DNA from 3 places in the Mesorhizobium sp. M6A.T.Ce.TU.002.03.1.1 genome. Region 2 is predicted to be linked to each of the others. Evidence: predicted binding sites of a transcription regulator. Region 2 holds the regulator's gene; each other region holds the start of a gene.
What was found. Region 2 encodes LexA, which represses DNA repair genes until DNA is damaged. Its sites were predicted from a motif close to TGTTCNNNNTGTGTTCNG; they were not measured.
Positions count from the first base shown of each region.

Region 1: a site for LexA is predicted at 5,162-5,179, ahead of EOC93_RS09840 (DNA recombination protein RmuC). Genes of this name have one in related genera too.
Region 3: a site for LexA is predicted at 6,480-6,497, ahead of EOC93_RS19625 (PA0069 family radical SAM protein). Genes of this name have one in related genera too.

Region 1 is NZ_RZTI01000022.1:29,949-40,182, reverse strand. Features, by position in the region: gene EOC93_RS35340 (hypothetical protein) at 1-90, opposite strand, end outside; gene EOC93_RS09865 (transglutaminase family protein) at 300-1,109, shown strand; partial or broken gene EOC93_RS09860 (IS5/IS1182 family transposase) at 1,123-1,275, opposite strand; gene EOC93_RS09855 (adenylate/guanylate cyclase domain-containing protein) at 1,293-2,879, opposite strand; partial or broken gene EOC93_RS09850 (cation transporter) at 3,128-3,235, shown strand; gene EOC93_RS09845 (GFA family protein) at 3,453-3,857, shown strand; gene EOC93_RS09840 (DNA recombination protein RmuC) at 3,861-5,129, opposite strand; gene def (peptide deformylase) at 5,234-5,779, shown strand; gene fmt (methionyl-tRNA formyltransferase) at 5,789-6,724, shown strand; gene EOC93_RS09825 (N-acetyltransferase) at 6,721-7,230, shown strand; gene truA (tRNA pseudouridine(38-40) synthase TruA) at 7,249-8,004, shown strand; gene EOC93_RS09815 (transporter) at 8,001-8,594, opposite strand; gene dapE (succinyl-diaminopimelate desuccinylase) at 8,597-9,796, opposite strand; gene EOC93_RS09805 (ketopantoate reductase C-terminal domain-containing protein) at 9,914-10,234, shown strand, end outside.
Region 2 is NZ_RZTI01000006.1:29,040-39,273, forward strand. Features, by position in the region: gene gltX (glutamate--tRNA ligase) at 1-670, opposite strand, end outside; gene EOC93_RS03395 (ComEC/Rec2 family competence protein) at 773-3,217, shown strand; gene lexA (transcriptional repressor LexA) at 3,211-3,948, opposite strand; gene glp (gephyrin-like molybdotransferase Glp) at 4,053-5,258, opposite strand; gene moaC (cyclic pyranopterin monophosphate synthase MoaC) at 5,258-5,755, opposite strand; gene trpC (indole-3-glycerol phosphate synthase TrpC) at 5,822-6,673, opposite strand; gene trpD (anthranilate phosphoribosyltransferase) at 6,678-7,688, opposite strand; gene EOC93_RS03425 (SurA N-terminal domain-containing protein) at 7,685-9,577, opposite strand; gene tpiA (triose-phosphate isomerase) at 9,722-10,234, shown strand, end outside.
Region 3 is NZ_RZTI01000067.1:7,228-17,461, forward strand. Features, by position in the region: gene EOC93_RS19590 (SIS domain-containing protein) at 1-431, opposite strand, end outside; gene EOC93_RS19595 (GntR family transcriptional regulator) at 428-1,174, opposite strand; gene EOC93_RS19600 (FGGY-family carbohydrate kinase) at 1,241-2,734, opposite strand; gene EOC93_RS19605 (GntR family transcriptional regulator) at 2,881-3,663, opposite strand; gene EOC93_RS19610 (MBL fold metallo-hydrolase) at 3,848-4,675, opposite strand; gene EOC93_RS19615 (cyclase family protein) at 4,814-5,749, opposite strand; gene EOC93_RS19620 (glycosyltransferase) at 5,915-6,421, opposite strand; gene EOC93_RS19625 (PA0069 family radical SAM protein) at 6,572-7,726, shown strand; gene EOC93_RS19630 (ribonuclease HII) at 7,885-8,580, shown strand; gene EOC93_RS19635 (F0F1 ATP synthase subunit B) at 8,820-9,311, opposite strand; gene EOC93_RS19640 (F0F1 ATP synthase subunit B) at 9,322-9,921, opposite strand; gene EOC93_RS19645 (F0F1 ATP synthase subunit C) at 9,998-10,222, opposite strand.

The DNA.
Region 1 (10,234 bases), on a different contig from region 2:
CGCCTTCAGGGTCGGGGCAGCGGCGGGGTTCTTCGCGTCCTTCTTCGGCTTGCGGGCTTCTTTGCCCGCCTTCATCGCACCTTTAGCCATGATTCGTCCTCCGATTGTGGCAAGCGAAATGAACCAAGAGAAACGCCCGACCGCAAGAGGCATAATCTGGCGCCTGTGCCGGCCGGCGGCCGCCAAGCGGTTTCTAATTCGCTCGTAAACCGCGTTGGTCCGTGCGATGATCTTTTTGCACTGCAGCAACAGCCCGTGCCTTCGCCGGGTGTTGATCCGGCAGGCCGGTCAGGACGACAATGCGAATCCACATCGGCTGCGAGATGAGCTTCGACTTTCCGCAGGAAGCGCCGCTGATCGCGATGCTCAACGTCCACTATTCCCGGGCGTCCGATCTCGAGCGACCGGATTTCCTGACCTCGAACCCACCGGTGCCGATCGAGAGCTACCGCGACAGTTTCGGCAATTGGTGCAACCGTCTTGTCGCCCCGCCCGGTCGCTTCACCTTCGGCACGGACGCCGTGATCCGCGACCCGGGAACCTTCGAGTTGGGCGAGCTGGTGGCGTGGCAGCACGAGGTGCGCGACCTGCCGTCGGAAACATTGCTGTTCCTGCTGCCCAGCCGCTATTGCGAGAGCGACGTGCTGGCGAGCGAGGCATGGCGGCTGTTCGGCCACACACCGCTCGGCATTCCACGCGTTCAGGCGGTCTGCGACTTCGTCCACAACCACATCATCTTCAATTACGGCAATGCGCGGCCGACGCGCACGGCAGCCGAGGCATATCGTGAGCAAAGCGGCGTCTGCCGCGATTTTGCCCATCTCGCCGTCGCCTTCTGCCGCGCCCTGAACATCCCGACCCGCTATTGCACCGGCTACATCAGCGACATCGGCCTGCCGAAACCGTGGTCGGACATGGATTTCGCTGCCTGGATGGAGGTCTATCTCGGCGGCCGCTGGCATGCCTTCGATCCGCGCAACAATGCGCCGCGCATAGGCCGCATCCTGATCGCCTCCGGCCGCGACGCAGCCGATGTGCCGCTGACTCATATTTTCGGGCCGGGCACGCTGGCCGGTTTCAAGGTCTGGACGAACGAGATCGTCGATTAGGCCGTGTGGACAGTTACCGCAACCACAAGACAATAGCCGCGAGAGTGACAACGGCGGTAATTGCGGGCGGTTTTCTCGAGCGGGTTGCGACCCAGCGGAACTGCTTGAGTTTGGAGGAGCAGCACTCGGCGAGATGATGCTGGGCATAGAGGTGCCCTGACAGTGGGACAGTTTCTAGAGAACCTAAAAAGCGGCGGGCTTGCTTCGGATGGTTAAGGCCAGGAGCGCCTCCGAAAGTCGTTTCTTCGCCCGCTCGACCCCGTTCTCGTCGATTGCCTCAACATCGAGGAACAAGTCGAGGCCAGTCGCGTGCTCGCTGATGACCTGAGGGCGCTGGGCCAGTTCACCCAGGAGGCCCTCGACTTCGTAGGGGACAACCTCCCGGCTGATCCCCTTCATGGCAATCGGTGCTAACGGACGCGCCCGGACAAGGTCGCGAACGAGCGCGTAAGTCTCATAGCTGAGGCAGATGCCGCCGGGCTCGGCAATCGACTGCAGACGGGCCGCCAAGTTCGCTTCGGCTCCGATGATCGTGTAGTCCATCCGATCATCGGAACCGAAGTTCCCAACATTGCAATAGCCCGTGTTGATGCCCATGCGAGCTCGGAAGGGCCGTTCAACTCCGCGGTCACGCCACACCCTGTTCAACTGCTCCAGCCGACGCTGCATGTCGACAGCCATGCGCAAGCAGGCTCTCGCGTCTTCCTCGATGCCTTGCGTCTCCGGGTCTCCGAAGAACACAAGAAGCGCGTCGCCGATGAACTTGTCGACGGTGGCGCCGTGTTTGAGCGCGATCCTCGACATCTCGGTGAAGTACTCGTTGAGGAGAACCGTCAGGTCCTCGGGCTGGAGCCGTTCCACGATCGCGGTGAAATCCTTGACGTCGGAGAAAAAGATCGTGAGCTTCTTGCGCTCGGTCGCGATGGTGACGTCCTTCTGGCCGCTGAAGATGCTTTTGTAAATTTGAGGCGAGAGGTATTTGGCGATCTTCAATGAAATCGCGGCCAGGAAGTCGTTTGCCTCGGAAAGCTCCTTGTTGATGCCCTGAACCAAGGCGGACTGCCGACGCTGCAGGAGAATGAACGTCAGGCCCGCCGCCGCCGCGAAGCCGAAATATAGGAGCAGATACTTGAAGGCGAGGACGTTCGCAGCGATAGGCTGATTGACCGATATCTCCTGGATCCCTCGGACATCCCCTACCTTCCAGTCCGTCTTGGGGCTGTCCGGGTGTGAGTTATGGCAGGTCACGCAGACTTGTCCCATTACAACGGGGGCCGCGGCGCGGACGTGCCGGTCAAACAGCGAACCCGAGACTTCGATGATCGGCTCCCTCGGGTTGGCACGCAAAGCAAAGATTGCATTCCGCTCGAATAGATCGAGCTGGTGGGGGTCGCGACCTTTAAAAGGTAGATCGGAGACGAACCGATATTTGACGGACCCGTCGTGAGCGCTGATGCGCTTGCCGAGTTCGATCGAGAGGGTTGCTGGAATAGGGATCGCACCTGGCACGTCCCGGTAGTTGTGCGTCGCGGTCACGGCGTCGTCTGCTTGCAGCACGCGTCCCACGACGTCGCTGCCGTAAAATCCGCGCATTTCGTCGATGATCCGGCTGATTTCGCTGGCTTGCGTGCGCAGCATCCGTTCCGATAGGTCTCGGAGGTCGAGCCAGGCTGCGACGGGCAGGCCTATAAGGCCGATGACCACTGCCGCCACCAGGAGCGGTCCCATGGTGCGCTGCTGACGCGCAATCTGTTCACCCAGTCCAGCCATTGTGCCAGCGCCCGGCAGTCACTAGTATCTGAACTATATCTCATTCCCGGCACGGTACCTAGCGTCAGTCTTGGCTCGATGAAAACACGCCAGCCCTGCAACGACGGACCGACCTTGGCGGTTGTGGCTAAGCCCCCACGTTCACAGCGGATTTCGCATACTGGCGCGCCCGGCCAACTGCGGACTGTTCTCACGCTTGGAGGAGGAATGCTCAAGTCCGATTGATGGCGCCCGAGCCGGTTGCCAACGAGGACCATTTGTCGGCGCCCGAGATCGAGACCTGCGTCGAACGCATCGAGGCACGGCTGAAGACCGAGATGCCCGAGGTCACGCGACTGTTCGTCCGCGGACCCTGAGCCCGCCGGCTCAAGGCCATAGAGGCCGCGTCGGGACAAGCGCCGGACTAGAGGCCTGCCGTTGCAAGGTTCGCCTGCCGCGCTGCCGCATCAACTCGAATGTCGGAGTCGATTTCGGAAAGCATGATGTGTAGATTCAAAGCATTACACCATACTATGTGTCCAAACGGGCGCACGTCGCTCAAGCATTGCCGAACGGATTTTGGGAGGAATGAAGATGAAAATCGACGGTGGGTGTCATTGCGGGGCCATCACCTACGAGGCGGAAGTCGATCCGGAAAAGACCAATATCTGCCACTGCATCGATTGCCAGCAACTGACTGGAACGGCGTTTCGGGTGACCGTGCCGGCGTCGGAGGATCATTACCGGATCACCAGGGGCACGCCGAAGATCTACATCAAGACCGGGTCGAGCGGCGCCAGGCGCGCCCAGGCTTTTTGCGGCGAGTGCGGTTCGCATCTCTATGCCACGTCGGTCGGTGACGGACCGAAAGTCTACGGCATCAGGGTAGGCACGGCGCGTCAGCGCGATGAACTGGTGCCGAGACGGCAGTTGTGGCATCGCTCGGCGCTACACTGGCTGCCGGACTTCGAAGGCACAACGATCGTCGAGGAGCAGTAGCTCTCAGTCGTCGCCTTCGACGACCCTAAGTCTCAGCTGACCGGTCTTGGAGTCGGCGACGCGCGCACCCGCTTCGACCTTCGCGCCGTGTGTGGTCTCGGCCGATCCGGCGTCGCCCTCCGTCGGCTGCGCGCCGAACTCCAGCGCCTCGATCTTCTGGCCGCGCTTGGTCACCTTCGACGTCGAGACGAGGATGTCGTCGATATCCTTGGCCGACTGGCCGAAATGGCTCTGCAGCTTGCGCACCCGCTCGTCGAGGCGCGAGACATCCTCCATCAGCCGGATCACCTCGCCCTGAATCAGATGCGCCTGCTCGCGCATGCGGGCGTCCTTGAGGATCGCCTGGATGACCTGGATCGACAACATCAGCAGCGACGGCGAGACGATGACGATGCGGGCGCGGTGCGCCTTGTGGACAATCCCCTCGAAATTCTCGTGGATCTCGGCAAACACCGATTCCGACGGCACGAACATGAAAGCGGTGTCCTGCGTCTCGCCCTGGATCAGGTATTTTTCTGATATATCGCGGACATGCACCTCGATATCGCGCCGAAACGCTTGTGCGGCGGCCTTCTGCAAATCGACGCCTTCGGCGGCACGGATGGCGTTCCAGGCTTCCAGCGGAAACTTGGCGTCTATGGCAAGCGCCGGCGCGCCGTTCGGCATCTTCACCAGGCAGTCGGGCCGGCTGCCGTTCGACAAGGTCGCCTGGAATTCGTAGGCGCCGTGCGGCAGGCCGTCGGCGACGATCGCCTCCATGCGCGACTGGCCGAAGGCGCCGCGCGTCTGCTTGTTGGAGAGGATCGCCTGAAGCTGAACGACCTGGCCGGCCAGCGACTGGATGTTGCCCTGCGCGATATCGATGACCGCCAGCCGTTCCTGCAGCTTGGCGAGGCTCTCATGCGTCGATTTCGTCTGCTCGGTCATGGTCTGGCCGAGGCGGCCGGTCATCGCGTCGAGGCGTTGGCCGATCGACTGTGTGAGTTCGGCCTGCCGCGCCCCGAACACTTCGGCGATGGCGCCCATGCGGCCCTGCATCTCGGCCTGGCTTTGCAGGATGCCGGCCATCCGCGCCTCGGCGTCGCGGGCGTGGTCGGCGGCTTCCGCAGCCGCCACTGCACGCGCCTTGGCCGACCGCCACAGCGCGACGACCAGCGCCACGAACAGGCCCAGAAACAGGATCGCGCCGAATGCCAATGCGTGGCCGAGCGTGATCGTGGTGGCGCCGAGCCGGGCGATTGGTTCGGACAGGATTGATGTCAGGTCGTTCATATGGACAGCATAGATGATTCTCCCTGACGGCACAGATCAAAACGTGAACGGCGCTTCAATTGCCCCGGTTGACGCTTTCCGTGCGACGTCTTAGGTGAGACGCCATGTCGATCAAGCCTCTCATCATTCTTCCCGATCCCGTCCTGCGCCAGGTTTCGAAACCGATCGAGCGCGTCGACGGCGCCTTGCGCAAGCTCGCCGACGACATGCTGGAGACCATGTACGATGCGCCGGGCATCGGCCTGGCGGCGATCCAGGTCGGCGAACCGTTGCGCATGCTGGTGATCGACCTCGCCAAGGAAGACGAGACGCCGGCGCCGCATGTCTTCATCAACCCCGAGGTTCTCGACAGCGCCGATCAGCGCTCGGTCTACGAGGAGGGTTGCCTGTCGATCCCGGATTACTATGCCGAGGTCGAGCGCCCCGCCGCCGTGCGTGTGAAATATCTCGATCGCGACGGCAAGCTGCAGGAGATCGAGGCCGAAGGGCTGATGGCGACCTGCCTGCAGCATGAGATAGATCATCTCAACGGCGTTCTGTTCATCGACCACATCTCGAAGCTGAAGCGCGACATGGTGGTCAAGAAGTTCAAGAAGCTCGCCAGGGACAAACCATCAGGCAGCAAGGCGCCGGGCAAGTTGGTGGGATAGGGCTCAAAAATGCCCCTGCGCGTCGTTTTCATGGGTACGCCCGAATTCTCGGTGCCGACGCTGCGGGCGATCGCGGAGGCCGGGCATGAGATAGAAGCCGTCTACACCCAGCCGCCGCGCGCCGCAGGTCGCCGCGGGCTGGAACTGACGCCATCGCCGGTGCAGCGCGAGGCGGAGCGGCTGGGCGTCGAGGTGCGGACGCCGGTGTCGCTGAAGAGCGAGGCCGAGCAGCAGGCGTTCCGCGCCTTGCGGGCCGACGTCGCCGTGGTCGTCGCCTATGGATTGCTGTTGCCCAAACCCATCCTCGAGGCGCCGCGGCTCGGTTGCCTCAATGGCCACGCGTCGCTGTTGCCGCGCTGGCGCGGCGCCGCACCCATCCAGCGCGCCGTCATGGCCGGCGATGCCGAGACAGGCATGATGGTGATGCGGATGGAGGAAGGTCTGGACACCGGTCCGGTGGCGATGATTGAAAAATGCGCCATCGGCCCCGATATGACGGCCGGCGACCTGCACGATCGGTTGATGCTCATTGGTGCCGCGCTGATGGCGGAAGCGCTGGCACGGCTGGAACGGGATGCCCTGACATTTACCACGCAGGCGACGGTGGGGGTGACCTACGCCAAAAAGATCGATAAAGCGGAGACGCGCGTGGACTGGACGCGGCCTGCTGGCGAAGTCCACGATCATATTCGCGGCCTGTCGCCCTTTCCCGGCGCATGGTGCGAGACCGAAATCGGCGGCCGCCTGGAACGGCTGAAACTGCTTCGCTCGACGCTTTCGCAAGGCGCCGGCGAGTCGGGAGGAATTCTCGATGACCGCCTGACGGTCGCCTGCGGGTCAGGCGCCATCAGGCTGGTCGAAGTTCAACGTGCGGGCGGAAGGCCCATTGCCGCGCAAGAGTTTCTGCGTGGGGCCAAGCTCGAAAAAGGAACGAAATTCTCATGAGCATGATGTCGATACGCGCGGCGACGCCGCGGGACCGCGAGGCGATCCGCCTCGTCGAGGAACACGCATTCGGCCAGCAGGCGGAGGCCGGACTGGTCGACGCGCTGGTCACCGGCGGCGATGCCGTCGTCGAGCTGGTGGCGGACGAAGATGGGCAGGTGGTCGGCCACATCCTGTTTTCCAGGCTTTTCGTGCAAAATGGCGGCAAGAGCTTCCCGGCGGTGGCGCTGGCGCCTTTGGCCGTCGAGCCGTCATTCCATGGCACCGGCATCGGCGGCGCGCTGGTCCGCGAGGCGCATATCCGCCTCAAGGACGCCGGCGAGGTGCTGGCGGTGGTGCTTGGCGATCCCGCCTATTATGGCCGCTTCGGCTACAGCCACGCACGCGCCGAAAAATTCGAGAGCGAATATCAGGGCGACGCGCTGCAGGCGCTGGCCTGGGGCGAGGCGCCTGAGACCGGCAAGCTGGTCTACGCTTCGGCCTTCGGCTCCGCGCTCGCCGCCTAACCTCATCCTGCTTTAGGAATGCCGCGTTTTCGCCTGGACATCGAATATGACGGCAGCCTCTATGCCGGCTGGCAGCGCCAGGCAGACCAGCCTTCGGTGCAGCAGGCGATCGAGCAGGCGATCGAGAAATTCTGCGGCGAGCAGGTCTCGCTGCGCGGCGCAGGCCGCACCGATGCCGGCGTCCATGCGACCGGCCAGGTGGCGCATGTCGATCTCGTCAAGGCGTGGCCTGATGACAAGGTGCGCGATGCGGTCAATGCCCATCTGCAAGCGGCCAAGGCGCGCATCGCCGTCCTCAAGGCGGCTGTCGTGCCTGATAGCTTCGACGCGCGTTTCTCGGCAATCGGCCGCCACTATCTCTACCGCATCGTCAACCGGCGCGCGCCGGCAGCGCTCGACAAGGGCAAGATCTGGTGGGTGCCGACGCGGCTCGACGCCGAGGCCATGCACGAGGCGGCAAAAGTGCTGCTGGGGCGGCATGATTTCACTACGTTCCGCTCGACCCAATGCCAGGCCGACAGCCCGATCCGGACGCTTGATCGGCTGGATGTCAGTCGGCTGGGTGACGTGATCGAAGTGCGAGCCTCGGCGCGCTCGTTCCTGCACAATCAGGTGCGCTCGATGGTCGGTTCGCTGAAGCGCGTCGGCGAAGGCGGCTGGACAATTGCCGACCTGAAGGCGGCGCTCGATGCGCGCGACCGTGCAGCCTGCGGCCAAGTTGCGCCGCCCGACGGACTTTTTCTCGTCGGTGTGGATTATCCGAAAGTCGATTAAGCGGGCGCACCGATGCCGAGCAGCGCCTGCAGGCCGAACAGAACGACCAGCGACGCCACGAACATGCCGGCGAAGACGGCGGTGCCGACAGCTGCGCCCCTGCCGATGGCGATGTTTGTCATCCGCCAGGTCAGGACCATCGACAGCGCAAACAAAAGCAGCGACGCCAGTACGGCGAACTCGTTGGTGGAAGGCAGGAAAAGCCTGATCAACGCCGACGGCAGCATCATCCAGGCGATGATCGCCGACGCCCAGTTGCTGGCGACGACATAGTGGACGAAGCGCCCGCCAATGCCGGCACGCGGCGCGATAAAGGCAAGGCCGACAAGCGGCAGTACCCAGGCGCCAATGTCGACCGTCGCCAGACGGATCAGCATGCTGAAGCGCCCCGCGAATGCATCCGGATCGCCGATCTCGTTGGCAAGGCCGACCCAACCGACGATCAGCGCCGGTGCCGCGACGATGATGGCGAAGAAGGAATTCCAGAAACCGTCGGCCGAAAGGTCGAGCAGGCGCAGCCCGTCGGCCTTGCCGAGCATCAGTCGCCAGGCGCCGGTCAGGGAAGCATAGGTTTCGTCCGACGAAAGCATGGTTACGATATGCCTCGCTCGAACCAGTCTTCGATGAAGCGCTGATAAATTTGCGTCAGCGTCTCGAGGTCGGCAAGCGCGACGCGTTCATCGACCATGTGCATGGTCTTGCCGACCAGCCCGAACTCGACCACCGGACAATAGTCCTTGATGAAGCGGGCGTCTGAGGTGCCGCCGGAGGTGGAAAGCGCCGGCTTCCTGCCGATCACCGCCTTGACCGAGCCGCTGAGCGTCTCGATCAGCCGGTCGTCGCGAGTGAGGAAGACGTGGCTCGGCCGATCGCGCCAGAGGAGCTCGTAATCGACCGGCGTCGTCTTGCCGGTCCGGTATTTCTTGCGCTTCGCCGCCTTGTCGAGACGGTTGTGGATTTCCGCCTGGATGGTCTCGGCGGTCCATGTGTCGTTGAAGCGGATGTTGAAGGTGGCGGTCGCCTTCGCCGGAATGACATTGGTGGCCGGATTGCCGACGTCGATCGAGGTCACCTCCAGATTGGTCGGCTGGAAATCCTTTGTGCCCTCGTCGAAGACGGGGTGCAGCAAGGCGTCGACCAGCGTCATCAGGCCGCGCACCGGGTTGTCGGCAAGCTGCGGATAGGCGGCGTGGCCCTGCCGGCCGTTGACGATGATGCTGCCGGACAGCGAACCGCGCCGGCCGATCTTGATCATGTCGCCCAGCGCATCTGGATTGGTCGGTTCGCCGACGATAGACGCATCCCACTTCTCGCCCTTGGCGGCTGCCCATTCGAGCAGCTTTGTCGTGCCGTTGATGGCCGGCCCTTCTTCATCGCCGGTGATCAGCAGCGAGACCGAGCCTTTCAAGCCGCCCTTCGACTCGATATGGCGCGCCACCGCGGCGATGAAACAGGCAATGCCGCCCTTCATGTCGACGGCGCCGCGGCCGAACATCTCGCCCTTGGCAATCTCGGCGGCGAAAGGCGGATGAGTCCATGAAGCTTCGTCGCCGACCGGCACCACGTCGGTATGCCCAGCGAACATCAGATGCGGACCGTTGCCGGAGCGCCGCGCATAGAGATTTTCGATATCGGGCGTGCCGCCTTCCGAAAACACCGGGCGCTCGACGGAAAAGCCGAGCGGCTTCAGCATTGTTTCGAGCGTGCTCAGTGCTCCGCCTTCAGCGGGCGTCACCGAGGCACAGCGGATAAGGGCGGCTAGATTTCTGGCGGGATCGGAAGGCAACGTCATGGGCAAAAGCGATAGTCGAAAGCGTAAGGCCTGTCACGGCCAGACATAAGGGCCAGCCATCCCGCCGACATTATGGTTTTCATGTCGTATAGTCGCAGGCCAAGGCAGCATCATCGGATGGCCAACGAGGACAAAAGGATCGTCATTGCCGGCGCCGGCAGCATCGGCTGCTATGCCGGCGGCTGTCTCGCGCTCGCCGGGCGACGGGTGATTCTGCTGGCGCGGCCGCGCATCGAAGAGGCCTTGCGGAAGGACGGGTTGCGGGCCACCGAGCTGGCGCGGCGCATGCTTGCGATCGATCCCGAGGCACGCTCGTCGATGTGGGACGATCTGCAGCGCGGCCGGCCGACCGAGATCGACGAGCTGCAAGGTGCGATCCTGCGCCTGGCTGACAGAGAGGGCACGCCGGCGCCGCTGATAAAGCGTGTCACGGCACTG
Region 2 (10,234 bases):
CGTCCCAGCCCATGGCTCGATAGATCACCATCTGGCGGGCGGCATTGGTCAGATGGTCGTCGCCGCGGATGATGTGGGTGATGCCCATGTCATGGTCGTCGACGACGACGGCATGCATATAGGTCGGATTGCCGTCCGAGCGCAGGATGATGAAATCGTCGAGATCCTTGTTGGGAAAGCGGACATCGCCCTGCACGAGGTCATGCACCACCGTCTCGCCGTCGGCCGGCGCCTTGATGCGGATCGCGCCCTTGGCGCCGGCCGGCGCCTCCGACGGGTCGCGATCGCGCCAGCGGCCGTCATAGCGGGGAGGCAGCCCCTTGGCCCGCGCGCTCTCACGCATCGCCTCCAGCTCAGCCGGCGTCGCATAGCAGTAATAGGCTTTGCCGAGGCGTACCAGCTCCTCGGCGACAGCGCGGTGGCGCGGCGCGCGCTCGAACTGCGATACCGGCTCGCCGTCCCAGGTGAGGCCGAGCCAGGAGAGCCCGTCGAGAATGGCGGCGGTTGCCGCGTCGGTCGAACGCTCACGATCGGTGTCCTCGATGCGCAGCAGCATCTTGCCGCCGGTGTGTTTTGAATACAGCCAGTTGAACAGCGCCGTCCGGGCTCCGCCAATATGCAGGAAGCCGGTGGGCGAGGGGGCAAAACGGGTGACGACCTTGTCGGGCATGGAACTCTCGGGCAAGCGCAGGAAACCGATGTGGTTGCGCGGACTTTCGCGCGTCGCGCGTTCATGTAGCATAGGAGGTCAAGGGCGCAAGGGGCAGACCCGATGGCTGGACCAGGCCGCGGCGTGGACGAGAGCGAGGGCGCGATCGCGAGCGTCAGCGAACGATCGCTGTTTGCCGACGTTTCTCCCGTCGAGCCGCTACCCGTTTCGCTGCCTGCGTCGCAACCCGGCATCCAGCCTCTCTCGCCGGACCGCTCCGCGCCAATACCGGCTCCAATACCCGGGCCTGTCGTTCATTTCCGCCGTCTTTCACTATCCGCTATCCGCAACAGCGTGGTTTCGGCGGCGGGCATGGAGCTCGACCGCGGCGTCGCCTTCCTGCTGGTGCCGGTTTTCCTGGCATCCGGAGTGATCGTCTATTTCTCGCTTGCCGTGGAACCGGACTTTCCGCAGCCCATTGCCGTGGTGGTCCTCACGGCATTGTGCGCAGCGGTCACGCGGTCATGGCGCAAAACACATTTGTGTTTCATGGCAGCGTTGCTGTGCGCGCTCGGTGTGCTCGCCGCCAAGGTTGAAACCTGGCGCGCGGGAACGCAGATGCTCGGTTCGGTAATCCAGACCCAACTCACCGGCCGCGTCGTCAGGCTCGACCAGATGGCGAATGGCCGGATCAGGCTGACCCTCGACGTGATATCGACCGCCCGGCCGACACTGCGTTATGCACCGGAACGTGTCAGGGTTTCGGCACGCAAAATTCCCGCTGAGATGACCGCAGGCTCGGTGGCAACCGGCTATGCAAGGCTTTTGCCTCCGACTGGCCCGGTTCGGCCCGACAGCTATGACTTCTCCTTTGACAGCTATTTCGCCGGTATCGGCGCCAGTGGCTTTTTCCTCGGCAATCCGAAGATCGTCGCTTCCGAAGATGCACCGGTAGCCGCGCGCCTTTCTTCGTCGATCGAAAAGGCGCGTGAAACCATCGCCGACCATATCAGGGACAGCATCGGTGGCGCCGAGGGGGAGATTGCCGCTGCGCTGATCGTCGGCGTGCGTGCCGGCATCCCCGAAGAGATCAACGAATCGATGCGGCGCACCGGCATCTACCACATCATCTCCATTTCCGGCCTGCACATGGCGCTTGTCGCCGGCACAATCATGGGATTGCTGCGCGGCGCCTTTGCGCTGTTTCCCGATTTTTCGTCGCGCCGGCCGGTCAAAAAATATGCGGCTGCAGCCGCACTCCTTTCCATCGCTGCCTATCTCATTTTTTCCGGCATCGTGGTCGCGGCTGAGCGCAGCTTCATCATGCTGGCGGTAATGCTTGTCGCCGTGCTGTTCGACCGGGCTGCGCTCACCATGCGCAATCTTACGATTTCAGCCATCGCCGTCATCGTCGTGTCGCCGCACGAGGTGGTCGGCCCAAGCTTCCAGATGTCCTTCGCCGCGACCGCGGCTCTCGTGGGCGCCTATGCCGGCTGGTCCGACTATCGTGCCGACAAGGCCACGGCGCCGCCACAACGACGGTCACCGGCCGCTTTCGTCACGCGGAAGCTCGTCGCTGGAACAGGCACCATCGCCATGACCTCCATCATTGCCGGCAGCGCCACCGCGCTCTTCGCCATCTGGCACTTCCAGCGCGTCTCGCCGCTCAGTCTGTTTGCCAATCTGGCCGTCATGCCGATCGTCACGGTCGTCATGTTCCTGGCGGTCGTCAGCGCCTTGGCAATGCCTTTCGGCTTCGACGGACCTTTCCTCTACATGATGGGCAAGGGGCTGACGGCCATGATTGCAATATCGGGATGGATCTCCGAGCGTTCGCCGGTCGATGCAGTCGGGCTGATTTCGTTGCAGTCGGTTCTGCTGGTGACGGTCGCCCTGGTCATCGCCACGATGGCGACGACATGGTTGCGGCTTGCGGCACTTCCCTTTGCGCTTGCCGGCCTGCTGACGATTTCCGAGACGCGAAACCCCGACGTGCTGATCTCGGAGGATGCGCATCTGGTGGCGCTGCCGATCGGCGGCGGCGAACTTGCCGTCAACCGGGTGCGCTCGAACGAATTCACCACCGACAACTGGAAACATGCGCTGACTTCAGCGACCATTGTCGAGCCGGAGACGTTCGAAAAAGGAGACGTGCGGTTCGACATCGCCGACCCGGCCGACCTGCCGCCGGGAGCGCCTTTCTATTGCACTGCCGGCCTGTGCCTCGCCCGGCATCCGTCCGGCGCGATCATCGCGCTCGCCGATGACCGCAAAATCGCGCGGCCAGCCTGTGCCTTTGCGGACTTGATCGTCATCGACGATGCCACGGCCTATTATAATCCCTGCCGCAACCCGCTGGTCCTCGTCGTGACCAAACGGCAGCTCGCTCGCATGGGCAGTGCCGCCGTCTTTTTCGATCCGCTATCGGCGACGACGCGCGCAGAAATCCGTTTTGCCGTCAAACAGCCATATAGGCCTTGGCATGAGCAGCGGAGATTTTCTCGCGAGGCGAGGGGCCTGCCGCCATACCGTAAGCCTGAGAAACCCAAGAAAGCTGCCGTTCAGTAACGTCGGATCAATCCGACGAGCTTGCCTTGCACCTTGACCCGGTCCGGCCCGAAGATGCGCGTCTCATAGGCCGGGTTGGCGGCTTCCAGGGCGATCGAGGCGCCTTTGCGGCGGAACCGCTTCAGCGTCGCTTCCTCCTCGTCGACCAGGGCGACAATGATCTCGCCAGGCTGGGCGGTGTCGGCGTTGCGAATGATGACCGTGTCGCCGTCGAAGATGCCGGCCTCGATCATCGAATCACCCTTGACCTCCAGCGCGTAGTGCGCGCCGCCTGTGATCATGTCCGGTGGCACCGAGATCGAATGCGTCTGGTGCTGGATGGCATCGATCGGCACACCGGCAGCGATGCGGCCCATCACCGGAATGGAGACGGTGGCAACGACGTCGTCGTCATTGCCGGCCGCAGGCATGCGTGACGGCGCCGGCTTGATCTGTCGGCCGAGGCTGCCCTGCCCAAGGCTGCCCTGAATGACGCTCGGCGAGAATTTGCGCGCCGCATTGAGGCCGGGCGCGATCGAATCGGGCAAGCGCAGCACTTCCAGCGCGCGGGCGCGGTTGGGCAGCCGGCGAATGAAGCCGCGCTCCTCCAGCGCCGTGATCAGCCGATGGATTCCCGATTTGGACGCGAGATCGAGCGCTTCCTTCATCTCGTCAAACGAGGGCGGAATGCCGCTTTCCTTCAGCCGCTCGTGGATGAACATCAGCAGCTCATGTTGTTTGCGTGTCAGCATCGCGACCCCCAACAGAATCAGAAAAACAAACCCAGAACAAACACTATCTGTTCCAGTTGTGTTCCGCAACTGTTTAAAGTTTAATGAATGTGTTGACGTTTTGTTCAGCGTAGCATCAGCACGCTGCAGGCGGCGCCTGTCGCGGCGGGGGGAGCGAATGGCTCGCGCACGATCAGCCCGTTGGCGTCGGCCAGCATTCTGAGCATCGAGGAATCCTGGATGCCGAACGGCGTCGCCTTGAGCGTGCCGGCGTCTTCCTTCACCACGGCGCGTACATAGTCCTGCCTGATATCGTTGGCCGCCATGGCGGCACCGAGCCGCGCCTGACGCATGTCCTGCCGGTAGGCGCGTCCGCCAAGCCGCGCAAGCAGCGGCTTCAGGAAGAGCTGCGTGCAGACCAGGCTCGCCACCGGATTGCCGGGCAGGCCGATGCAGCGGATGTCGCCCAGCCGGCCGAACATCAGCGGCTTGCCGGGCCGCATGGCGATCTTCCAGAAATCGAGCGTCATGCCTTCGCCGGTCAGCACGTCGTGGACGAGGTCGTGGTCGCCGACCGAGGCGCCGCCCAGCGTGACGATGACGTCAGCCCCTGCGTTAACCGCCTTTTTCACCAGCGCGGCAATCGCCTCTTTGCGGTCGGGGGCGATGCCGAGGTCGAGCGCGCTGGCGCCGGCCGAGCGGGCCGCGGCAGCGACGCCATAGGCGTTGGACGAGATGATCTGGTCCGGGCCAAGGTCGCTGCCTGGCGGCAGCAATTCGTCGCCGGTGGCGATGATGGCGACCAGCGGCCGTTTCACCACGCTGACCTGCGGATGGTTGGCCGACGCCGCCAGCGACAACGCCGCCGGATCAAGCAGGCGGCCTTTCTCCAGCAGAACGTCGCCCTTCGAGAAATCGAGCCCGAGGCAGCGGATGTTGCGGCCTTCAACCGTCGACGCGGTCACTTCGATGCTGCCGCCGCCGAGGTCGCGGACATTCTCCTGGATGACGATGGTGTCAGCGCCTGCGGGAAGCGGCGCGCCGGTGAAGATGCGCACGGCCTGCGCCGGGCCGACTGTTCCGGCAAAGCCGCGTCCGGCCGGCGCCATGCCGATCACCGCAAGTGTTGCCGGCGCGGAGGCGACATCCTCGGCCCGCACGGCATAGCCGTCCATGGCGGACGCGTTGAAGGGCGGCTGGGTGCGGAGCGCCGTGAGCGGGTCCGCCAGTATCCGGTCGGCGGCGTCCATCAGGGTGACGCTTTCAGCTTGCAAGGGCGCAGCATCTTCAAGCAGGCGCTCGAGCGCGTCGGCAACCGGAAGCAGCGCCATTATTGGCCTGCCCCTTGGGCGCCTACTTTGTAGACGCCGGATTTGCCGCCGGTCTTTTCCACCAGCCTGATGCCGGAGATCACCATGGCGCGGTCGACCGCCTTAGCCATGTCGTAGATGGTCAGGCAAGCGACCGAGACGGCGGTCAGCGCCTCCATCTCGACGCCGGTCTTGCCGGTGACGCGGGCCAGCGCCGTGACCTTCAGGCCAGGCAGCGTCGCGTCCGGTTCGATGTCGACGGATATCTTGGTCAACAGCAGCGGGTGACAGAGCGGGATCAGCTCATGCGTCCTCTTGGCCGCCATGATGCCGGCGATGCGCGCCGTGCCCAGCACGTCGCCTTTCTTGGCATCGCCGTCGAGGATCATCTTCAGCGTTTCTGGCCGCATCGAGACAAGACCTTCGGCGATCGCCGTGCGGGTCGTTTCCGCCTTGTCGCCGACATCGACCATATTGGCTTCGCCTTTCGCGCCAAGATGGGTGAGGGCAGCCGTCATCGTCAGACGGCCTTAGAACGACGTGCGTCCGTTTGGACGCACATAGCACGCTCTAACACTTTGGATTTATGCATCGTGCTCTCCGAAAATCGATTCCGATTTTCGGGCCGATGCATGAGCCGGCGCCTTGCCCGTCAAAAGCAGGTGCGTTGCGGCGGCCACGTCCTGTTGCCGCATCAGGCTCTCGCCGACGAGGAAGGTGCCGATGTCGCTTTTTTCCAGCCTGCGGCAATCTTCGTGCGAGAAAATACCGCTCTCGCTGACCAGCAGGCGGTCGGCCGGCACCATCGTCGCGAGCCGCTCCGAAGTATCGAGACTGGTTTCGAACGTCCGGAGGTTGCGGTTGTTGATGCCGATCAGCCGTGACGACAGTTTCAGCGCGCGTTCCGTCTCGGCTTCGTCATGCACCTCGACCAGCGCGTCCATGCCGAGCTCGAAAGCCGTCATTTCGAGCTCCCTGGCCACGGCGTCATCGACGCTCGCCATGATGATCAGGATGGCGTCAGCGCCCCACGCACGGGCTTCGAACACCTGATAAGGCTCGAACAGAAAATCCTTGCGCAAGGCGGGCAATGTCACGGCACTGCGCGCATCGGTGAGGAATTCAGGCGCGCCCTGGAAGGACGGCGCGTCGGTCAGCACCGAGAGGCAGGCGGCGCCACCTTTCGCATAGGCCCTGGCCAGTGCCGGCGGATCGAAATCGGCTCGGATCAGCCCCTTGGAAGGGCTCGCCTTCTTGATCTCGGCGATCAGCGTGAAGCTGCCGGATTTGCGCTTGGCTTCAAGGGCCGAGAGAAAGCCGCGCGGCGCATCGGTGTCTTTCGCCCGCGCCTTGATCTCGGCAAGCGGCACGCGCGCCTTCGCCGCCGCGATCTCGTCGCGCTTGTAGGCTTCGATCTTGCGCAGGATATCAGACACGGCTCTATCCGTTCGAAATCTCGACCAGCCGGTCGAGCACTTGCAGCGCCCGGCCGCTGTCGATGGCTTGCGCCGCCGTCGCCATGCCGTCGGCAAGCATCGTCGCCTTGCCAGCCACCACCAGTCCGGCGCCGGCGTTCATCAGCACCGTATCACGAAAGGCGCCGGCGGCGCCGCCCAGCATGTCGCGTAGCGCCTGGGCGTTATAGGCGGCGTCGCCGCCGCGCAACTCGTCCTTGGTGTGCCGCTTCAGCCCGACTGCTTCCGGGGTTAGCGTAAAGGTGCGGATCTCACCGCCGACCAGCTCGGCCACTTGGGTTTCGCCAGTGGTGGTGATTTCGTCATAGCCGTCGCCATGGGCGACCCAGGCGTGTTCGGCGCCCAATGCCTTCAGCGTCTCGGCCACCGGCATGATCCATTCCGGCAAAAAGACGCCAACCATCTGCCTGCTGACACCAGCCGGATTGGAGAGCGGGCCAAGCAGGTTGAAGATGGTGCGGGTGCCGAGCTCGACGCGGGTCGGGCCGACATGCTTCATCGCCGGATGATGCGCCGGCGCGAACATGAAGCCGACGCCTGCATCGTGGATGCAGCGGCTGATCGTTTCCGGCGGGATATCGATCTTGACGCCGAGCGCGGTCAGCACGTCGGCGGCGCCGGTCTGCGAGGACAGTCCGCGATTGCCGTGCTTAGCCACCGGCACGCCACAAGCGGCGACGACGAAGGCGGAAGCGGTCGAGATGTTGACGCTGTGCGAATTGTCGCCGCCGGTGCCGACGATGTCGATGGCGTCAGCGGGCGCATCGACACGCAGCATCTTGGCGCGCATCGTGGCGACGGCGCCGGAAATCTCGCTCACCGTCTCGCCGCGCACCCGCAGCGCCATCAGGAAGCCGCCGATCTGGCCGGGCGTAGCGTCGCCCGACATGATGATGTCGAAGGCCTCGCGCGCCTCCTCGAAGGAAAGGGCGGTGCCTGCGGCGACCTTTGCGATATGGGTCTTGAGCGCGCTCATCTGGTCAGGGCTTGGGCAACGGCTGTCTGATCGATACGAACGTCGTATTGCGTCTGCAACTGCGCCACCAACTGGTCGAGCAGGTCGTCGGACATGCCGGATGTGAAGGATTTCTGCGCGTCGTCCGGCACCGAGCTGGCGTCGGCTCCGGCAGGCTCGAAGACTTCGGCAATCTTGAACAGGATCTGTCCGTCGCCGGTGGGCGAGGGGATCAACCCGGTCCCGCCTTCGCCTTCGCCGAACATCGCTGCCGCCCCTTCCTTGCCGAAATCGACGTCGTCCGCCTCGCGCTTGACGCCGCGCTTGGTCTGCTTCTCGAGCTTGAGCTCGCTTGCGATTACATCGAGCGTGGTGCCGGCCTTGAGACGCTTTTCGAGTTCGACCGCTTTTGCGGTGAGCCGCTTGGTCGTTTCCGCCGCCGTCCAGTCGGCCACTACCTTCTGGTGGACTTCATCCAGCGTGCGGTCGCGGGCCGGCGTGATCGAATCCACCTCGTAGAACACGAAGCCGTTGCCGGCGGTGGTGAGGTCGGGCTTCTCGGTGCCGGGTTCGGCGTCGAACACCGCCTTGATAAGCTCCGGCGATTCCGGCAGGTCGTTGACGATGGTGCCGTCCGGCCTCTGGCCGGTGCGATCGATCGCATCGATAGTGACGACCTTCAGCTTCAGTTTTTCGGCAGCTTGCGTAAGCGTGCTGCCCGAAGCGCGCATGTCTTCGTAGTTGTCATGCACGTCCAGCAGAATGCGGCTTGCCTCGCTCAACGCCAGATCCTTGCGGATCTCGGCGGACACTTCGGCCAGCGGCTTCACCACTTCGGGCTTGATGTCGGTGACGCGCAGCAGCACCGCACCAAAGGCGCCCTGAACGACCGGGCTGATCTCGTTGGCGTTGAGCGCGAAGGCGGCGTCGGCCACCGCCTTGTCGGCAATCTTGTCCTTGGGCAGCGTGCCAAGCAGCGTGTCGGCTTGCGTCTTGCCTTCGGCGGCAACGATCTTGTCGAAGGTCGCGCCGGTCTTGAGTGAATCGAGCGCGGCCTTGGCGGCATCAGGCGTCTTGAACACGAGCTGTTCGATGGTGCGCGTTTCCGGCGTAGTGTAGCGCCCCTTGTTCTTGTTGTAGGCGTCGCTGACCTGTTGGTCGGTCACGGCACTCAGATCCATAATGTCTTGCGGCTCGAGCCTGACATAGGAGAATTTGCGGTATTCAGGCGCCGCATAGGTCTTCTTGTTTTCCTCGAAATAGGTCGAAAGCACGCTGTCGGACGGCGCTTCAATCGGCTCGACCAGCGATTTCGGTAAAGGCAGGTAGTCGATGGTGCGGTCTTCGCCACGATAGAGCGCGACCGCCTTCAAGAAGGTATCCGGGGTCTTGAGACCGTCCGAAACCGCCTCGACGATCTGCTGGCGCACAGCCACCTGGGCGCGATTCTTGAGATAGTCTTCAGGCCGCATGCCGACCTGTTGCAGTATGTATTCGAAAGTCCTTCTGTCGAAGGTGCCGCCGGGGCCCTTGAAGGCCGGGTCCTCATGCGTGAGTTGGGCCAGGCGGTCCTTGGACAGCCCAAGCCCGAGCTTGCGGGCCTGCTCATCGAGCACTGCACCCGACACGAGTTGCGCCAGCACCTGGTTGTCCAGGCCGAGCGCCGTCGCCTGCTCGCGGCTGATGCGCTGGCCGAATTGCTGCGACATCACGCTGATCTGGCGATCATAGGCGAGACGATACTCGTTGATCGATACTTTGGTGCCTCCGGCCGTGATAACCGCGTCGTGGCCTGCAAAACCACCCAGAAGCTGTCCCGAAATGCCCCAGACGGCGAAGCTCAACACCAACAATATTAGCAGCGCCTTCGCCACCCAGGTCCCCGCCGCGCTTCTCAAGATACCAAGCATGTCACTTCCGATTTTTTGCGCATTTTCGCATGCGCCGAGTCTGAAACAAGCGCAATAGCGTCCTTCCGGCCCACTGTCGATTGCTTTGTGGGCTGAGTTTGGTAGTGAGGACGCAGCCGAATGTTGCCCGGAGAAACAAATCCCATGACGCCAGGAATCCGCCCGCTGGTCGCAGGCAACTGGAAAATGAACGGCACCAGCGCCTCGCTCAATGAACTCAGGATGATCGGCAACGGCTTCATGAGTGGGCTCGATGCGGAGACCGAAGCGCTGGTCTGCGTTCCGGCGACGCTGCTTGCGCACGCCGCAGAGATTTTGTCGCGCACGCCGGTCCGGGCCGGCGGCGAGGATTGCCACACTAAGGAGAGCGGCGCCCATACCGGCTGCATTTCGGCCGAGATGCTGAAAGATGCGGGCGCCAGCCACGTCATCGTCGGTCATTCCGAACGCCGCGCCGATAACAACGAGGACGACGCGATCGTTCAGGCCAAGGCGTCCGCTGCGTGGCGGGCCGGGCTGGTGGCCATCATCTGCATCGGCGAGACGAGAGCCGAACGCGAAGCTGGCGCTACACTCGACGTGCTGTCGCGCCAGATCGCCGGCTCGGTGCCGCCCAACGCCACGGCGTCGAATACCGTCATCGCCTACGAGCCGGTA
Region 3 (10,234 bases), on a different contig from region 2:
GAGGTGATCGCGACAACGGTCGCTCCGATTGTCTTGCCGATCAACGCAGCCTCCACGGTGGCCGTATTGACGCCGCTGTTGGACACGACGATCAGCACATCGTTTGGCCCGATCGGATAGCGGGCGAATATGGGCGCGACGATGCCCGACATTCGCTCGAATACAGTGCCCGCGACCGCACCTTCATGCACCATGGTCGTAGCGGCGAGGATCGGCACGGTCAGCGCCAGCCCACCGGCCCGGTAGTGCGCCTCTTCGGCCATGGTGTGGCTATGGCCGGTGCCAAAAACATAGACCAGCCCGTCAGCCTTGGCCGTGCGCTCGACGGCGGCGGCGGCGAGCGCGATCGCTTCGGCATTGTCGTCGTATAGACGACCGATACGAGTAGTGAGGTCGGCTAAATAAGCGGCGGCAGTCGGCGTCTTGGTCATGTGTCTGTTCCGAGCGTCAGATTGACGCGCATCACGAAGCAGTCGCCGCGATAGACCGCCCGGACGTATTCGATCGGACGGCCCGTCGCGTCGAGCGTGCGGCGGGTGAGAAAGAGAACCGGACTCTGCAGCGAAATACCAAGTGAGGCAGCACTGGCCGCATCCGGATGCGCGGACCAGAGCTTCTGCTCGGCTTCGCTCGGGTAGAGGCCATAGTCCTCTCGCAGCACGCGATAGAGCGAATCCGTGCTGAAATCCGCGCGTTCCAGCAGTTTCGGCGCCAGCGCCGCCGGGATTTCGGTGCGCTCGAGGCCAACGGGTTCGGCATCCGCCAGACGCACACGAACCAAGCGATGGACCGGCGCATGCTCTGCAATGCCAAGCGCCGCCGCCGCTTCCCGATCCGCCGCGCCGACGCCTGCATCCAGCACGATGCTGGAAGCCAAGCGGCCGCCGCGATGCATCTCCTCGGTAAAACCGCTCAGAGTACTGAGCTGCTGTTCGATGCGCGGATGGGCGACAAAGGCGCCTCGGCCGGTACGCGTCTCCACCAAGCCGCGCCGTTCGAGAAGCTTAAGCGCCTGGCGAGCCGTCATTCGGCTCGCGCCGAGCTCCTCGGCCATCTGCCGCTCCGACGGCAATCTTTCGCCGACCTTCAGCGCACCGGATGCTATCTGCGCCGCGAACGAACTCGCGATGCGTTGATAAAGCGGCACATGATCTGCGGCGACGATTGAAGGCATGGACAGGTTAAACCAGAATTTCTCGTGGTATGTACCACCTGAAACAACTTTGTAGAGCTTTTCCGGCTATCTGCGCAAGCTGCTGTCGCGGCGGGCGCGATAATTAGCGAAGGCGCGGTCCCAGGCCGGCTTCACGGAACCGTCCGGCTCATGGCGGCGCTGTATCTGCCGGGTCGCCTTCGACGCTTCGCGGATCGAACCGAACCGTCCAATGGCTGTCGCCGCGAGGAGAGCTGCTCCCCTGGCACCAAATTCGGTCCCGGCCGGGACGAGAACAGTGATGCCGAGCGCGTCGGCGATCATTTGGGTCCACATCAGGCTGCGCGCTCCGCCGCCGGTCAGCAGGATTTTGTCGCCGGTGCCTTCCAGACCTTGGTACAGATCGCGCATCGCCAGCGTCACGCCCTCATAGACGGCCCGGATCATGTGAGGCCGCCCGTGTCGGGGTGCGAGACCGTAAAAACCGGCACGCGCCTCGTGGTCAACCACCGGCGCAATGATGCCGCTCTCGCTGAGATATGGCAAATAGGTCACGCCCTCATTGCCGATAGGTAGCGGGGCGATCATCGCCTCCATCTGCGCGTAGAGATCGGGTTCCCCGGCTAGGTCGGGCAACAGCGTTTCGATAGCCCAGTCAAGGTTGAGCGTGCCGGCCACGTTGACCATCGCGCGAAACCAGTTCTCGCCGGGCAGGGTAAAAAGCAGGCCCAAATTGGGTGGCGTGAACACGGGCTGATCGGAGACGATGCCGACCATGCAGGTCGTACCGAGAACGGCCATCGCCATCCCGCTTTCGAGTGCACTGGCGCCAATGACCGTCGCCGGGACATCGCCAGCGCCGATCGCCACCGGCGTGCCTTCCCTCAGGCCGGTAGCAGTTGCTGCCGTGGCCGTGACGAAGCCGCCTATGGTTTCGGAATCTGCTGCTGGCGGCAGCTTGTGCGCCAGGTCGGCGACGTCGAACAATGCAAGCATTTCGGGGCTGTGGTCGCGCTGCCGCGCGCTGCCTGGCGCCACTGCAGCTTCCGTCCGATCGGCGGCTACCCGTCCGGTCAGCTTCAGGCGCAGGAAATCCTTATAGCCGAAAACATGTGCCGCCCTGTCCAGCACATCTGGCTCATATGTTCGCAGCCAAGCAAGTAGCGGCAACGTGCACCCCTGCTGCAATACGCAACCATCGGATTGGAAGACCCTTTGATAGAAATCCGGCACGTCGGCCGCCCGCCGTTCCAGCAAATCCTGCGCCCGGCTGTCTTCCCAAACGATACCGGGACGCAAGGCACTGCCGGTATAATCGACCAGCCATGCCCCTACCATGGCCGCCGACAGACCCACGGCGGCAATATCGTTTCCCACGATACCGGCGTTGGCGAGAGCAGCACGGATCGCCTCGCTTACCGCGCTCCATGCAAGGGTGGGATCGAGTTCCGACCAACCTGGATAGGGTCTTTGCAGACGGATGCGACGAAATCCCATGCCGAGCTGTTGGCCATTTTCGTCGAACACCGCGACTTTGGTTACGGACGAGCCCGCGTCGATGCCAAGGAAATAACTGGTCATGAATTGGTCTTATCTCTGATGGCACGCAATGCTGGCTGCTCCACGGCCGCCGCGGTTCCGATTCAATCGTGGCCGGACATCAGTGCGCACTTGTCTCACGAAAGAGTTTGCTGATGGCGCCGGGATCGCCTGGCAGCTACCATATTTCATCTGCCCAGCCCGAGCTCAGCAACGAAATCGTAGGCGTCGCCGCGAAAAATCGACCGACTGGATTCAACGACGACGCCATCCTCCCTCCGGGTTATCCGGTAGATGTCGAGCGCTGCAGCGCCCGTCGGTGCGTTGAGAAGGCGGGCGCTCTTTTCGTCGAGGTTGATCGCCGAGAAACGCTGAACGGCCTTGACTGGAACATGACCAAGATCGCGCAATGTCCGGTAGAGGGAGTCTTCGATCTGCTTCGGGTCGGGCAGGATAGCAGCCGGAATCAATGAGGTTTCCAACGCAATGGGCTCTTTATCCGCCAGCCGCAGCCGGCACATCCGAACGACAGACCCGCCATTGGGCATTTCGAGCCGGCGCGCCTCGTCGGCATTCGCCACGCTAAGGTCGCGCTCCAGCCACAGCGTGCCTGGCGTCCGTCCGCGCGAGGTCATGTCTTCGGAGAAGGAATAAAGTCGGCTCAAGCTTTGCACGACGCGCTCGCGCGTCCCCGAAACATATGTTCCGCTGCCATGTCGCTGGATAATCAGACCTTGGCGGACAAGTTCAGCCATCGCTCTACGCACGGTAACCCGCGAAATGCCAAGTTCAAGGGCAAGCTCACGTTCGGGCGGAAGAACGGCGCCCGGTTTCAAGGTGCCCGAGGCGATCGCGTCGACTAGGGCTGCCTGCAGGCGCCTATAGACCGGCGCATCACTTCCATTGCTCTGCGCAGCAGCGAAAAATTCGAGGAATGTCACGCCTGGGACCCATAGCGATAATACCAACATGATACCAATTTTCGCGATGACCGCAACAACCAGAGTAGCACGTCCGGAAGCTGCCCTCGTTAGTCCTATCGGCCCGCAGAGTGGAGGGCAGCTAACTCTGCCCCCTGAAGCCGAACGACAGCGAGTGTTTTGAGCGAGTGGAAAGAAGAGGTTGCGCACGGCGGAGAAGACCGGGACGAAGCGATCAGACCCCTTCGAGGATGATGATCGTCGGCCGGTCGGGCAGCGTCTTCAGCGAGACCGTCAGCGACCGGCCGGAGAGGAATTCCACCGCGAAATCGTCACCCATCCTACCTGTGAACTCACTGATCGGGGTCGAATGGCGATGCATCGGCAGGATCATCGATGAATAGAGCCGCGCGGTGATTTCGGTCATCCGGTCGAGCGACAGCGTCATGCCGCCGTCGATAGGCACCATAAGGACGTCGAGCCGGCCAATGGCGCCATAATGCGCGTCCTCCAGCCGGTGGTGCAGATGGCCGAGATGGCCGATGCAGAGCCCCGCCACTTCGAAGATGAAGATGGAGTTGCCGTCCTTGCCGAGATCGCCGCCATTGCGGATATCCGTCGGCACGTTGCGGATGTAGACGTCATCCACGACAAGAGCGTGGCGCGCCGGACCGCCGTCCGGATTCCAACCGCGCAACACATATTCGATGCCGGGATCCACATAGTCCGAATAATGGGTGCGGTGGGCCTTGTTCATGGTCACCACACGCGGCAGCGGGTCACCGCCGTAGACGCCGGAAAAATCGGTGGCGATCCTGACGCCGGCGGGTGTCTCGATGATGTAGGTCGAATGGCCGGCATAGGTGATCGTAACCTCGCCGTCGACGAAGGCCTCGGCCAGCAGAGGCGTCTGCGCCTTGGGCGCCGTGAAGCTGGCATAGGTGGCCGACGGCAGCGCTTGCGCGATCGCAACGCATCTCGACGGCGGCGGCTGTTCCTGGGCCGAAGCGGTAAGCGGCCAGAATGCCAGGGTCAGCAGAACTGCGGCAGATAGGCGGAGCATGGCTGTCTCCCGTGGCAGGACCGGCGCGCTCATGCCACGATAGCGCTGGCGATTATGATAGCTATCGTCGGGACAGTCACGTTTTCGCGAGCGCCGGAGGGGCTAGTCGTCTCGCCGGCCTGCTGATATCGCCAGCGATCAGGGCGTCGGACGGAAGACGCCGTTCTCGTCGCGCTTGAGCGGCGCGTTTTGCCGAGAAAGCGGCACACCCGGCGCCTCGGTGACCGAAACGCCCTCCGTCCAGTCGGCGGGTGCAATGGCAATGTAACGCGCATACCCGCCCGACCCGCCGAGCGGCTTGGCAAAGCCGATTGTAACCAACGCCCCGGCCTCTGGCACTTTGTCGAGGTTTGCAACGCCTTCTGCCTGGGTGAAATCATTGTGAAGCAGCCAATGTTCGCCTTCGAGATTGGGCGTGGTGTCGGTGTCGAGCGGCTCATGGCCATGAAACAGAATCTTCCGCTCCAGATGCAGGAACTTCAGCGCGTCCAAACTGACGCCTGGAAACGGCTTCTGGTTGAAGCGGGCGGCATCGGACCATTTCTTGTACCAATCCGAACGCACGAAGACGACCGAACCCTCCGGTATGCGGCCGTGCTCCTTTTCCCACTCTTCGACGTCGGCGACCTGGAGGTGATAGCCTTCGTCAGTCTGCACCTTGCCGCTGATGTCGATCACGACGAGCGGCCGCACGGCATAAGTGGCCGGCAGGTCGCTGATCGTTGCACCGAGTGGGTTCCAGTGGGAGGGCGGATCGAGCTGCGTGCCATATTGGTCCGTCGTCAGCTCGTAGGCGGTCGCGACGAACCCATGCTTGTCGTAAGTGAACTCTTCGCCAGCCTTGACGTAGCCCTCGATATCCCGACCTGCGACAGTCGGTTTGAACTTGGCATTGGCGAAGCCCGGCCATACAGGCTGCACCGGCTCGAAGGCATGGGTCAGATCGATGTACTTGGCCGATTTGAGCGTGTTCTCATAAACTGACCAAAGGGACGACTCCTGCGCCGACGCGATCGCCGGCACTGACCAAGCTGCTGCCAGCAAGGCGATACGAACGAATTTAGATACATTCATCTGCAATCTCCCCGAAATGTTGCCAAGTATCGCGAGTTTCTTGCAGGACGACAAGCATATGCATTCCTCCCAGGAGGGTCGCTGCAATAGGGCCTCCACCAAGCCGCTTTCCGCCCACAGCCTGCGCGCCGCCTAACCCAGCAAGCTACGGCAGAGGAAGGCCCCTCACTTCGCCGGCGCCACCCAGATCTCGGCGTCGAGCCTCTTGGTCGCAAGACCGCGTGCGATGGCTTCGGCGCTGCGGGCGTTTTTCGACAAGGCCGCGGCCTGACGCTTACTGATCACCAGCCCTTCGGCCAGTGCCCGGTTTCCCGAAAAGACCCGCGACAGGAACGGCACGCGGCTGCCGCGCGCCCGCGAGAATCGTGCCGGCATGGTTTGCCTGGCTGTATGGGCAGCGACCTCGTCGATCCAGCCTTCCGCCAGCCGCGCGCCTGGCTCCAGCAGCAGCAGCCAGTCGCCCTTTGCCTGCCGGATACCGGCAGCAACGCCGCCGCTCGCCACAAAAAGGCAGCCGGCATGGTCGGCAACGCGGTGCGTCTGATCGGCCGAGCCGGCGTCGCAGACGATGACGTCGCGCACCACGCCCTCGACCGCGCCGCCGATCAGCGAGGCGAGCGTGCGGGCAAGTCTCTCTTCGTCATTCAAGGTCTGGATGAGAACGCTGAGCATCGTTAGCCGAATATCGGAAAGCCGGCGGCAGCGCCAGTTTTTGCGTCGCATCATAAAAAGTTCTTGATTTGTTCTCATCGGCAAAATAGGATTATTTTCATGAACAGAGCGATTCGACAGCCTGCTGACAGTCCCTGGGAGAGGGCGAAAATGGAACAGATCGTACGTGCCGACATTGCTGCCTTCGGGGCTGGAAGAGCCGAGATGGCCAATGCAATGATCGAGCAGAGTGGCGTCCGTATCCGTCCGGAGCGCAATCGCGGCCGGTCCGCCGGCATCAACCCGTCCGGTCGGTTCGAACCGGTCAGCCGGCATGTGTTCGACGATGGCTGGAATTCGCTGGAGGAGCTGCCGCCCTTCAAGACCGAGGTGCAGGTCGAGAAGCCGCGCACCATCATCACCCGTAACGAATCGCCCGACATTTCCTTCGACCGCTCGATCAACCCCTATCGCGGCTGCGAGCATGGCTGCGTCTATTGCTTTGCCCGGCCGACGCACAGCTTCATGGGCCTGTCGCCGGGGCTGGATTTCGAATCGAAGCTGTTCGCCAAGCCGGATGCGGCGCGGCTGCTCGACAAGGAACTGTCGAAGGACGGCTATCAGCCGCGCACCATTGCCATCGGCACCAACACCGATCCCTACCAACCGATCGAGAAGCAGTACCGGATCATGCGCGAGATCCTCGAAGTGCTGGAGGCGCGCGGCCACCCGGTCGGCATCGTCACCAAATCCGCGCTGGTGACGCGCGACATCGACATTCTGTCGCGCATGGCCGAACGCGGGCTGGCCAAGGTGGCGCTGTCGGTGACGACGCTCGACCGCATGCTGGCGCGCACGATGGAGCCACGCGCGTCGACGCCGACCAAGCGGCTGGAGGCGATCAGGCAGCTTTCGGATGCGGGCATTCCGACCTCGGTCATGGTCGCTCCGATCATCCCCGGCCTGACCGATCAGGAGATGGAACGCATCCTCGATTCGGCATGTGCAGCGGGAGCGCGCGAGGCCGGCTATGTCGTGCTGCGCCTGCCGCTGGAAGTCGCGCCGATCTTCAAGGATTGGCTGCTGCGCCATTATCCGGACCGCTACCGCCACGTCATGTCGCTGATCCGCTCGATGCGCGACGGCAAGGATTACGATTCAGATTGGGGCAAGCGCATGAAGGGCGCCGGCCCCTATGCCTGGCAGATCGGCCGGCGCTTCGAGATCGCCGCCAAAAGGCTTGGCCTCAACGCCGAGCGGCGGTCGCTCAGGACCGATCAGTTCGTCGTCGCGGCCAAGGCAACCGAGCAACTGATGCTGCTTTGAAATCATCATGTGCCGCCATTGCCGGCGGCACATGGAAAAAAGATCCCGTCCGGCCTGTCTTGTCCCCGGGCTTGCAGACGGTGCCCTCCGAGTCCGGTGCCCCGCCGGACCCGGAGGGACTTGCGGAGAATCGGAGCCAATGCGAACCTCGCCGCAACATGGCTCGCGCGCGCTCTGATTCTCCGCTTCTCTTCGAAATCGTCGAGAGACCCGATTTCTCCTTCGAGACGAAGGCGATGGCCGAAGGCCTGTGGCCGGTGGCGGGAATGGACGAGGCCGGCCGCGGCCCGCTCGCCGGGCCGGTCGTCGCGGCAGCGGTGGTGCTCGATCCCGCCAACATTCCCGACGGTCTCGATGATTCCAAGCGCCTCAGCCATCTGCAGCGCGAGGCGCTGTTCCTGAAAATCCTCGGCTCCGCTCTTGGCGTGTCGATGGCTTCGGTCAGCGCGGAAGGCATCGATGGCAGCAATATTCTCAAGGCCAGCCTCGAGGCGATGCGTCGCGCATTGGTCGGGCTCTCGGTGCGGCCAAAACTGGCCCTGGCCGACGGCCGCGACGTGCCGCTCGGGCTGCCATGCGAAGGCAGAGCGCTGATCAAGGGCGACCAGCGCTCGCAGTCGATCGCTGCCGCCTCGATCGTCGCCAAGGTGATGCGCGACCGCATGATGTGCGGCTGCGGCAGCCATCACGCGCATTACGGTTTCGAGGCTCATATGGGCTATGCCACCGTCCGCCACCGAACGGCGATCGAGGTGCATGGACCGGTGTCGCGGCTGCACCGCGCGTCCTTCGCACCGTTCCGGCTTGGCGGCACCGAAGTGCTCGACGAAGAGGGCCTTGCCGGCCTGGATTGAGGCAGCGCCAAATCTCCCCCCTTGAGGGGGAGATGTCGCCGAAGGCGACAGAGGGGGTCGCTTCAGCTGGCGCGACGCCATCTGGGGCGAAGAGAAGGCTGGCGCTTCACGCGCGGCTACCCCCTCTGGCCTGCCGGCCATCTCCCCCTCAAGGAGGGAGATTACGCGCTCGCCCGCCCGCACAAAAAAAGCCGCTAGGTTTCCCAGGCGGCTTTCGATGAACTTCTCGATGAAATCGCTTAATTCAGCTTAGACTTAACATCCTGAAGCGAGGCCTTGAACAGGTCGGCGCCGGCCTTGGCGTCGATCTTGCCGGCGAGCAGCGTGCGTGCGGCTTCGACGGCGATATCGACGGCACTGGCGCGCACCTCACCGATCGCCTCGCGCTCGGCCTGACCGATCTTCAATTCGGCAAGCGCGGTGCGCCGGGCGACATAGTCCTCGGTCTTCTGGTGCGCCTCGGCGGCTAGCATGTCGGCCTCGCGCTTGGCGGCGGCGACGATGTCGGCGGCCTCCTGCTCGGCTTCCTTGCGCTTGCGCTGGTATTGGCCGAGCAGCTGCTGGGCCTCCTCGCGCAGCCGACGTGCGTCCTCAAGCTCGTTGCTGATCTTGTCGGCGCGGGCATCGAGCGCCTTTGCGATCAGCCCCGGCACCTTGATGTAGACGGCAATGGCCAGGAAAATGACGAGGGCAACGGTGGCCCAAAGTGTCGCGAGTGATGTGGGGTCCATGATGCGCTCCTCACCGGGCCACGGATTTGACGGCTGCCGCGATCTCGGCCTTACTGGCCTTGCCGCCGACAAGCGCCTCGACGATGGCCGAAGCAGTGTCCTCGGCGATCGTGCCGACTTCCTTCATGGCATTGGCCTTGATGGACGAAATGCGGGCCTCGGCCTCGCCAAGTTTTTTGTCGAGGGCAGCCTCGACCTTCTTGCGGGCGGCCTCGGCTTCCATCTTGGCGGCATCGTTGGCCTGCTGCCCGATCGCATTGGCCTTGGTCTTGGCTTCCGCCAGTTCCTGCTCATAGGCGGCAACGGCGGCATCGGCCTCGCCCTTCAGCCTGGCGGCATGGTCGAGGTCCTGGGTGATGCGGTCGTTGCGGACATCGATGATGCCGCCGACACGCGGCATCACCACCTTCTTGAGGAACAGATAGAACAGCCCAAAGGTGATCGCCAGCCACAGAAGCTGCGACGGGAATGTCGCCGGATCGAATGGCGGGAACATGCCGTGCGCCTCGGCAGGCACGCCGGTGCCGGAATGCGTTTCGCCTTCCGTGCCGGTATGGCCGCCTTCGACGGCGGGCGCGGACTCTTGCGCAAAGGCAGATGTCACGAACATGGACTATTCCCTGATATCAGGCCCGCCGCTGATTGCGGCCGGCCCGTCCAATTCCCAATGTTAGCCGAACAGGGGCTCAGCCGAACAGAGCCAGAAGCGCGATGAGAAGGGAGAAAATGCCCAGCGCTTCCGTCACGGCGAAGCCGAAGATCAGGCGGCCGAACTGGCCATCCGCGGCCGACGGGTTGCGCAGCGCGCCCGCCAGATAGCTGCCGAAGATGTTGCCAAGGCCAATACCGGCGCCACCCATGCCGAGGCATGCGATGCCGGCGCCGATGTACTTTGCTGCTTCTGCTTCCATTTGTTCAACTCC